Regions from separate parts of the Martinezella sp. CNPSo 3964 genome, predicted to be linked through region 3. Evidence: riboswitches for the same ligand, from Rfam matches in the RefSeq annotation. Region 3 holds a riboswitch; each other region holds the start of a gene.
What was found. Region 3 has a riboswitch for thiamine pyrophosphate ahead of thiC (phosphomethylpyrimidine synthase ThiC). Riboswitches for the same ligand answer to the same signal wherever they lie in the genome.

Region 1 (3,273 bases), on a different contig from region 3:
CCTAATGCACCGATCAGCACGGGCAGACCCATCGGCACGGCCATCAGACGGATCAGCCACAACCGGCCCGGAAAGCGAGGCTGACGAGCCAAGGCGCGCGCGACCGGAATGGCGAGCACGACGGAAAGCAACGTCGAGAGCACTGCCTGCAGCAGCGTGAAGCGCAGGACGCGCAACAGGTAGGGATCGGTCAGAGGATTGGTGCCGCCGGATTCGATGCCGGCGGCGAGCAGGACGAGCACGGCGATCCCGACGAAAAGCGCGATGCCGGCGAGGCTGAGTGCCCCACCGGAAATGACGCGTTTTCGTTCGGGTGCCGTGAGTATGATCAAGGCGTCAATTGCCGCTGGTGGCCGTCAGCCATTCATCGATCCACGCCTTGCGGTTCTTGTCGACGTCGGCCGGGCTCATCAGGAAGGTCTTCGAAGGCACCACGAGCTTGTTGAAGGCGTCCGGCAGCGGCTCGGAAGTTGCCGAGACCGGCATCATCCAGTTGCTTGTCGGGATGATGTCCTGGAAGCCTGTGGAAATCATGAACTTCAGGAAATCACGAGCAAGCTCCTTGTTCGGCGAGGACTTGATAAGGCCGGCGACCTCGATCTGGATATAGTGTCCTTCCGAGAAGGCGGCTGCCTGATAGCGGTCGGTCTTGTCCTCGATCATGTGATAAGCCGGCGACGTGGTGTAGGAGAGCACCATCGGCGCTTCGCCCTTGGTGAAGAGATCGTAGGCTTCCGACCAGCCGGGAGTGACGGTCAGGATGCGACCCTTGAGCTTCGTCCACGCGTCGGCCGCCTTGTCGCCATAGATCGACTTGACCCAGAGCAGCAGGCCGAGGCCTGGCGTGGAGGTGCGCGGGTCTTCGATGACGATCTTCTGCGAGGGGTCGCCCTCGACGAGATCCTTCATGCTCTTCGGCGGGTTCTTGACGGTCTGGCTGTCGTAGATCACGGCGAAGTGGCCGTAGTCGTAGGGCACGAAGACATCGTCCTTGAAGCCACCGGGAACCTTGAGGGCCGAGGTATCGACGCCGCTCACATCGAACAGGCCGGTATCTTTGGCCTCGTCGACGAGATTGGTGTCGAGGCCGAGGACGACATCGGCCTTGGTGCCGGCGCCTTCCAGCTTCAGGCGGGAGAGAAGCGCCACGCCATCGGTGACGCTGACATAGTTGACCGTGCAGCCGCAGGTCTTCTCGAAAGCGGCCTTGATCTTGGCGCCCGGACCCCAATCGGCGGTAAAGCTCTCATAGGTGTAGATGGTCAGGGTCTTGTCGGCTGCCTGAGCAGGCTGTGCGGCAAAGAAGCTTGTTCCGGCGGCAAGGGCCAGGCCGGCGAAGAATGACAATAGCGAACGGTGTTGCATGACAGCGCCTCCTTTTTTTGGTTTCGTCTTGAAGGGGAAAGGGCGCCATGATTTCGTCACGCGTCTAATCCCTCCGCCGGTGTTAGCCGGATCAGGTTCCGCGGGTTGGCCGGTTAGAGCCTCTCAGCCAGATATCCGAAAGGACATAAGGCACCCCGTTAGAGCGTCGGCAGATTTAGCCCTGTGACGAAGGGATGACAAGGGAAATGATTCCCTTGTCGATTGCGGGCGGAGGGATGTTACTCGGCTGCGTGCGCAGCGGCCGTGGTGCTGCTGTCGAATTTCTGCGTCGCCCCCGGAAGTTGCACGTTCTTCAATGTCAGCGAGGTCAGTAGACCGATGAGGCAGATGCCGGCCGCCGTCATGAACAGCGGGCTGAAGGCGCTCGCATAGGCGTTGGCGACGGCCTCGCGGGTTGCTTCGGGCAATGCGGCCATCATCTTCGGCGTCAGTTCCTCGATATTGGATACGCCCGCGATCGAGACGCCGACATTGCCAAGCTTGGCGGCAATGATGGCGCCGTAGATGGAGATGGCGATGGAGGCGCCGCCCATGCGCGAGAGCGTGACGGCGCCGGTCGCAGCACCAACGTCGCGGGCTGCCGCGGCATTCTGCACGCCGATGACGGGTACCTGCTGCGCAAGACCGATTCCGATGCCGTGCAGAAGCATCAGGCCGCCGATGAAGACGACGGGTGTGCCGGCAGGCAGGACGGCGATCGAGGCAAATGCGATGGCACTGCAGGCAGCACTTGCGATGGCGAAGGGCTTGTAGCGCCCCTTCGCGGCGATCAGCCGGCCAGCCGATAGCGAACCGCAGACGATACCACCAGTCAGGAGAATGAACAGCAGGCCGGCCATCGAGGGCGAAAGGCCCGTCGTCGTCTGCAGGAAGAGCGCGAAATAATTGACCATGCCGATCGCAACGGCGCCGCTGGTGATCGAGATGATCAGCAGCAGACCGAATGTCGGATTGCGGAACAGCGTCATCGGTACGATGGGCTCGGGTGCGCGGCGCTCGATGAAGACCCAGGCAATGGCGCAGATCACGCCGAAAGCGATGATGCCGAGGCATTGCGGCGACAGCAGCGATCCGAAGAGTTCGGTGCCGTCGGCGGCAAGCACGATGCTCGTTGTCGTCAGGGCAAGAACGATCGCGCCGGCATAATCGATCTTCGGGCGGCGGGCCGGCTTGCGATAGGGAAGCATGGTGGCAAGGCCGGCCAGCACGATGAAGCCGATTGGCACATTGACGAGGAAGATGGAGCGCCAGCCGAAGAGATCGCTCATCGTGCCGCCGAGAACGGGGCCGATGGCGCCGGAAGCCATCAGTACGAGGCTCGAATAGCTCTGGTAGCGGGCGCGTTCCCGCGGTTCGAAGAGGTCGGCGTTGACGGCGAAGATCGACACAAGGATGCCGCCGCCGCCGAGGCCTTGAAGGACGCGAGCTGCGATGAGCGTATCCATCGAAACGGCGAGGCCGCAGACGGCTGAGCCGATCGTGAAGATCGCGATCGCCGTCATCATCACGTATTTGCGGCCAAAGAGATCGCCGAGTTTGCCGTAAACCGGCATGACGGCTGAGAGGGAGAGAAGATAGGCCGAACCGATCCAGCCGAAGCGCTCCAGATGGCCGAACTCGCCGACGATCGTCGGCAGTGCCGTCGAGACGATCTGGTTGTCCAGCGTCGCCATAAACATGGCAGTCATCAGAAACAGGAAGAGTATAAGCCGCCGTTTATGATCCGCCACAAGCGGCGCGAACTTTGTCTGCATGTCCATGGGGCAAGAAATCCGAGCTTGGCCGAAACGCTGCGCGGTCGATCGAATGCGCGGGACGCCCCGGTTTTCATACTTGAGATATATGTGCCATTAGCATATAATTGTCAATGACAGGTGAATGCTGTTT
Region 2 (3,273 bases), 180 kb from region 3:
CGGCAGCAGCCGCGTGGTCAGCACGTCAACGGCATCGGCAGCCAGCAGGGCGGCGCCGCCCTTGGCGATCATGACCGGGTCGAGGACGACGGGCACATCGCGATGTCGCGTCAGAATGTCTGCGACGGCATTGGCGATGGCGGCATTGGCGATCATGCCGATCTTGACGGCATCCACATGGACGTCGGCAAAGATCGCATTGATCTGATCCGCGACGAAATGTGGAGGCACGGGATGGACGCCGGAGACGCCCTGCGTGTTCTGCGCCGTCAGGGCGGTGAGGGCTGCCATCCCATAAACGCCGCGGGCGGAGAAGGTTTTCAAGTCGGCCTGGATACCGGCGCCACCCGAGGGATCGGAGCCGGCAATGGATAGAACGTTGCGGATCATTGGCGGGCCTCCTTAATGGCTTTCGCGATGAGGGCTGTCGCGGCTTGCGAGTCCGGTTGGCCGCATATGGCCGAGACGACCGCGAGACCACCGGCGCCGGCCGAGTAGACGTTTGCAGCATGCTCTGCCTTGAGGCCACCGATCGCGACTGATGGAACCGGGCAACGCCTGACGATGCGGGCAAGTCCGTCGAAGCCGATCGGTTGCTTGTGGTCGGGCTTGGTGGGCGTTGAAAAGACCGGGCCGATCCCGGCATAGTCGACGATGCCGGCATCTACGGAGGAGGCGAGGGCTTCCGTTTCCACCGAGAGGCCGAGGATCATGTCCGGCCCGATCATCCGGCGGGCATCGGCTGCATTCATATCCTCCTGGCCGATATGGAGGCCATCCGCGCCAATGGCGATGGCAACCTCGACATTGTCGTTGACGATCAGCCGGACATTCGTTCCGTGCAGAATTTGCTTGAGGGCGCGGCCTGTCTCGATCATGGCTGCGGTCGGAGCATGTTTGTCGCGCAACTGCACGATGGTTGCGCCGCCGGCAACGGCTGCACGGGTCGTTTCAACCATGCCGAGGTCGGCGCAGAGCGCTGGATCGAGGACGAGATAGAGCGAGAGGTCGAAGTCTTTCATGCTACCGTTACCCTTGCTTCGCGATCGAGGACCTCCGGCGTGAGGGAAGCGAGTGCATCAAGGAAGCGCCAGGAGAATGAGCCGGGGCCATCGGCCGCCGCGCCTGCCTGCGTACCGGCGACGGCGAAGACGGCCAGGGCGGCGACGGTCGCTTCTAAGGGCGCATTTGTCGTTGCCGCCGCAAAGGCACCGACGAGGCAGGTGAGCGAGCAGCCGAGGGCTGTGACCTGCGGCATGAATGGCGAACCGCCGGCGATGCGCTTCGCCTTCTGCCCATCCGTCACGAAATCCGTGACACCAGTGACCGCGACTATGCAGCCGTGCTTTTCGGCGAGCAGTCGGGCGGAATCTTCCGCTTGTTCGACGGCATCCCTGCTATCGACGCCCTGGCCGCGGCTCGTACCACCGGCGAGCGCGATGATCTCGGATGCGTTGCCGCGAATGATCGTCGGCTGCAACTCGAGCAATTGCGCGACCGCCTTGCGGCGAAACGCAGTCGCGTAATGGGCGACGGGATCGAGGACCCAGGGCTTGCCGGCATTGTTTGCCGACCTCGCAGCCTTCAGCATGCCAGCAAGCCAGCCGGTCGAAAGCGTGCCGATATTGATTGTCAGCGCGCCTGATATCGCCGCAAATTCGCCGGCTTCCTCTTCGGCATGTACCATTGCCGGCGACGCCCCGGCGGCGAGCATCACATTGGCCGCGATGTTCATGGCGACGAAATTGGTGATGCATTGCACGAGCGGAGGGTTGGCCCGCATGGCGTGAAGCAGATTGCCTGCAGTTGTTTGGTCTTGCATATCGCCCCTTTCAGGCGGGCGAGACGCATAGGGACGACGTACTTGTGCTTACGAGGTCCCGAGCGACTCCCTCCGCCAGCATGATCTGGTTCAGGTTCGAAGGGTGCTTCTCAGCCCGCCGGATGGCGGACGCCCCTGTCTCTCATCTCTCTTCTTTTCGCAGACAAAGGCGTCGCTGTCATCATCAAATCACAAAAGCCAATCTGACGGCGGCGATCGCCTGCTTTTTCGGCGACCTATGCAATATACGCATTGGTGGAGTGATCTCTTAGCTCTGCAAAAAGCTGCGGGCTTCGACTATATGTTTCTCATCGAAGCGACGGGAGCGCCAAGCACGGCCGCTCAGCTTCGAAAGCCCAAGGAAAGGGGATCATCATGAACGTAGCACGCTCTTTCAATAACTGGCGCAAGTATCGTCAGACGGTCGCTGAACTGGGCCGTATGTCCACGCGCGAACTGCACGACCTGGGTATCGACCGCGGCGAAATCCGCAATGTTGCCCGCGCAGCGATCGCTCGCTAACGGCCGCAACGGCTCGTTATAAAGCTGCCTTATGCCAGCGCCTGTTCCCTCGAGCAGGCGCTTTTGCTTTGTGGACATTGATGTTCACTTTTGCCGCGCTTGCCGAAGATTGCATCAGTTCAGCTCTCCGCTTTTCGCATGGCGCATAACTGCCTTGCAAAGAAATGCCTATGAACTGAGCAAAAGACTGGTATGTTCCTACTCACCGAAGCGATGCATCTCCTCCCGCATCCCTTCGCTTGGCAGACGTCCTTATCCTCCTCCCAGGGACGACTGCAGGAACAGCGGAACTCCTCCTCCCATCCGCTGTTCGGTTCTTGTAGAAAGCCTGCCGCACCTCCTCCCGCGGCAGGCTTTTTCGTTTCATCGAACCTCCACGCGATTCCGAATGGCCTAAATTGGCGCAGGGACCTTGGCCCGAGGCAAGCGGCCCGAGCGCCAAACGGCACCGGGGAATTAAAGAGTGCGCAATCTCCTCTCGCAAAAATGAACTGTGGCCACTATGTGCGACCTATGTAGCGCGCTACATCGAAGATCGCCCCAAACTTGATTTCCGAAAAAGGAAGATGCCCATGACCGGTTCTGCCGAATACTCGCCGCCGAAAATCTGGACCTGGAACAAGGCCAATGGCGGCCAGTTCGCCAATATCAACCGTCCGATTGCCGGGCCGACGCACGACAAGGAGTTGCCTGTGGGACGCCATCCCCTCCAGCTCTATTCGCTGGGAACACCGAATGGCGTGAAGGTCACCATCATGCTCGAAGAGCTGCTGGCGCTCGGTCTTGGCGGTGCCGAATATGATGCCTGGCTGATCAAGATCGGCGAGGGCGATCAGTTCGGTAGCGGTTTCGTTGACGTCAATCCGAATTCGAAGATCCCGGCTCTGCTCGACCGCAGTGGCCCGAAGCCGGTCCGCGTCTTCGAATCG
Region 3 (3,273 bases):
ATACGGACGTATTCCAGCGGCTCCGGCTCAGCTGCTACGATAGCATCAGCCGCGTGAGCACCGGATACTGCTGCAAGCGCAGCAGCGGAGCCGAGAAGAAGGCTCTTGATGTTCATAATTAAACTCCTGGTTGTAATATGCACTTCTATTTTACCGCGAGCGCAGAACTTGAACACTACCCAAGCGATCGGTTTGGTCAAAACACGACCGGGCAGTCCGGCAAATACGCACCTGATGTTGGCTTGAGTCCCCTCGAACCTTCATGATTACCCCCGCGGTAAAAGGTTTTGAAATGCCTCTACCGATCCGACCGATTGCTCGACCGTAAGACAACTTATGTCCTGCATTGGATTTACAAACAGCCCGTATGTTTGTCAATTATATGAAACGTGCCGAGACGTTAGTCTTGGGCGCTGTTGCTTAAATGCAACTCGCGACAGCAGGCCAAGGCGGCACCTCGCAACGATCGCAAAGAGACACCTGTTCGTGAAAGCCCCCGCCAAGCAGGATCGTCACCATATCTGGGGCCAACGCGATGTGGGCAATCGATGGCGGCACGGCTAGGACGCCTCCGCCAGTCGGCTTGAGCAAAGATCAGCAACAAATTTCAATAATTCGGTACACACAGAAATATTGAATTTCCCTAGATTCCGCCGAGTCGCGCCATCAGAGAGGGAAAATCGCGAATGAATGAGAATCGGCTGATCTTCATAGCGACCCCTTGCTTCGGTGGCCTCGTTACCAAGGACTATATGCAGTCCATTTTTTCCCTGATGCAGACCGGAGCACAGGCAGGCATACAACTAACCCTAGCTCTGCTCGGCAATGACGCCCTGATCACCCGCAGCCGCAACACGCTTGTTTCGTCCTTCCTGAACGACACGACAGCAACCCATATGCTCTTCATCGACGCCGACATCAGCTTCGAGCCCGATCAGGTCATGAGGCTGCTGGACGCCGACAAGGATGTCGTCGCCGCCATGTATCCGATCAAGGATTATGATTGGGAGACGGCGGCCCGCATCAATTCACCAAACGGCGAAACCCTTGCGGCCGCCGCACTTCATTATGTCGGAACCCCGCTTGTCGGCCAGATTGCCGAGCGTGAAGGCGATTTCGTCAGCGCCGTCTATGCAGGGACGGGCATGCTTCTAATCAAGCGCAACGTCATCGAGAGAATGATCGCCGCCTATCCCGAACTGCGCTACAACGCAATCCACGCCTATCCCAGCACAAAACGTTCGCCGAGCACGCAATATGCCCTATTCGAATGCATGGTCGAGGAAGGAACGGGAATTTATCTCAGCGAGGATTTTGCCTTCTGTCACCGCTGGCGAGCGCTTGGCGGCAAGATCTGGCTCGATACCGCCAGCAAGCTTTCCCATACCGGCCCTCATCGCTTCGTCGGCAATACCGCACCACGCTACTAAAAAGCACGCAAAGGTTGTGATCAACTAGAGGCGGCAGCGCTCAATCTCCCGAACGATGCGACCATCGCTGTGGGGTTGACAGAGGATAACAGTAAGGCATAGCCTTTTCGACATTCACCAGGGGGGTCCCGGCAAGGGGCTGAGATACTGCTGAACAATGCGGCTTTGCCGATTGTGGGCGCAGTGACCCGTTGAACCTGATCCAGTTCATACTGGCGTAGGGACGGTGCAAGCGCTCGAAGGCTACGGATTCCTGCGTGGATTCCATGCCGGCGTCTTTCCATCATTCCGGCTGATTGACTGGGTCTCCAACTGCAACTTGGAGCCTCAAACCATGAACATTGCCGCAAAGAATCTCACCCCGACCGTCACCACAGGCCCGCTGCCGGCGTCGCGCAAGATCTATGTCCCCGGGGACATTCACACAGACATCCGCGTGCCGATGCGCGAAATCAGCGTCCATCCGACATCGGGCGAGCCGCCCGTCATTGTCTACGATTCCTCCGGTCCCTATACGATCGACGGCGCCGATATCCGCATCGAACAGGGCCTGTCGCAGCTTCGCCGTGACTGGGTGCTCGCGCGCGGTGATGTCGAGGCCTATGGGGGCCGCCATGTGCGCCCCGAAGACAACGGCTTTGTGACTGGCGATCGACTGACGCCGGAATTTCCCGCCAAGCTCCAGCCGCTGCGGGCAAAGGACGGCAAAGCGGTCACACAGCTCGCCTATGCGCGGGCCGGCATCATCACGCCCGAGATGGAATTCATCGCCATCCGCGAGAATCTCGGCCGCAAGGCGAAAGCCGAAGCGCTGATTCGCGACGGCGAGAGTTTTGGCGCTCATATTCCCGACCATGTCACGCCGGAGTTCGTTCGCCAGGAGGTTGCCGCCGGACGTGCGATCATCCCGGCCAACATCAATCACCCCGAAAGCGAGCCGATGATCATCGGCCGGAACTTCCTGGTGAAGATCAACGCCAATATCGGCAATTCCGCCGTTACCTCCTCGATGGCGGAAGAGGTCGAGAAGATGGTCTGGGCCGCCCGCTGGGGTGCCGACACCGTCATGGATCTCTCGACCGGCCGCAATATCCACAACATCCGCGAATGGATCATCCGCAATTCCCCGCTGCCGATCGGTACGGTGCCGCTCTATCAGGCGCTGGAAAAGGTCGGCGGCATTGCCGAGGAACTGACCTGGGAGGTCTATCGCGACACGCTGATCGAGCAGGCCGAACAGGGCGTCGACTATTTCACCATCCATGCCGGCGTGCGGCTGCATTACATTCCGCTCACCGTCAATCGTGTCACCGGCATCGTCTCGCGCGGCGGCTCGATCATGGCCAAGTGGTGTCTTCATCACCATCGCGAGAGCTTCCTTTACGAGCATTTCGAGGAAATCTGCGATATCTGCCGCGCCTATGACGTCTCCTTCTCGCTCGGTGACGGTCTGCGCCCCGGCTCGATCGCCGACGCCAACGACGCCGCGCAATTTGCCGAACTCGAAACGCTTGGCGAGTTGACGAAGATCGCCTGGGCAAAAGATTGCCAGGTGATGATCGAGGGCCCCGGCCATGTGCCGATGCACAAGATCAAGGAAAACATGGACAAGCAGCTCGCCGTCTGCGGCGAAGCGCCCTTCTACACGCTGGGACCGCTGACGACGGATATCGCACCGGGCTACGACCACATTACCTCCGGCATCGGTGCCGCCATGATCGGCTGGTTCGGCACGGCGATGCTCTGCTACGTCACCCCGAAGGAGCATCTCGGCCTGCCCGACCGCAACGACGTCAAGACCGGCGTCATCACCTACAAGATCGCAGCCCATGCAGCCGATCTC

Region 1: linked by a shared signal. The riboswitch ahead of thiB (thiamine ABC transporter substrate binding subunit) and the one ahead of thiC (phosphomethylpyrimidine synthase ThiC) in region 3 are both predicted to bind thiamine pyrophosphate.
Region 2: linked by a shared signal. The riboswitch ahead of thiM (hydroxyethylthiazole kinase) and the one ahead of thiC (phosphomethylpyrimidine synthase ThiC) in region 3 are both predicted to bind thiamine pyrophosphate.

Annotation. Positions count from the first base shown of each region.
Region 1 covers NZ_JBXSOW010000003.1:331,269-334,541, forward strand. Annotated here, with positions in the region: gene thiP (thiamine/thiamine pyrophosphate ABC transporter permease ThiP) at 1-329, opposite strand, end outside; gene thiB (thiamine ABC transporter substrate binding subunit) at 337-1,365, opposite strand; TPP riboswitch at 1,417-1,533, opposite strand; gene AC13Q5_RS12050 (MFS transporter) at 1,605-3,146, opposite strand.
Region 2 covers NZ_JBXSOW010000005.1:457,615-460,887, forward strand. Annotated here, with positions in the region: gene thiD (bifunctional hydroxymethylpyrimidine kinase/phosphomethylpyrimidine kinase) at 1-390, opposite strand, end outside; gene thiE (thiamine phosphate synthase) at 387-1,022, opposite strand; gene thiM (hydroxyethylthiazole kinase) at 1,019-1,822, opposite strand; TPP riboswitch at 1,873-1,969, opposite strand; gene AC13Q5_RS18620 (DUF1127 domain-containing protein) at 2,198-2,344, shown strand; gene yghU (glutathione-dependent disulfide-bond oxidoreductase) at 2,917-3,273, shown strand, end outside.
Region 3 covers NZ_JBXSOW010000005.1:272,788-276,060, reverse strand. Annotated here, with positions in the region: gene AC13Q5_RS17795 (porin) at 1-116, opposite strand, end outside; gene AC13Q5_RS17790 (hypothetical protein) at 687-1,430, shown strand; TPP riboswitch at 1,540-1,672, shown strand; gene thiC (phosphomethylpyrimidine synthase ThiC) at 1,765-3,273, shown strand, end outside.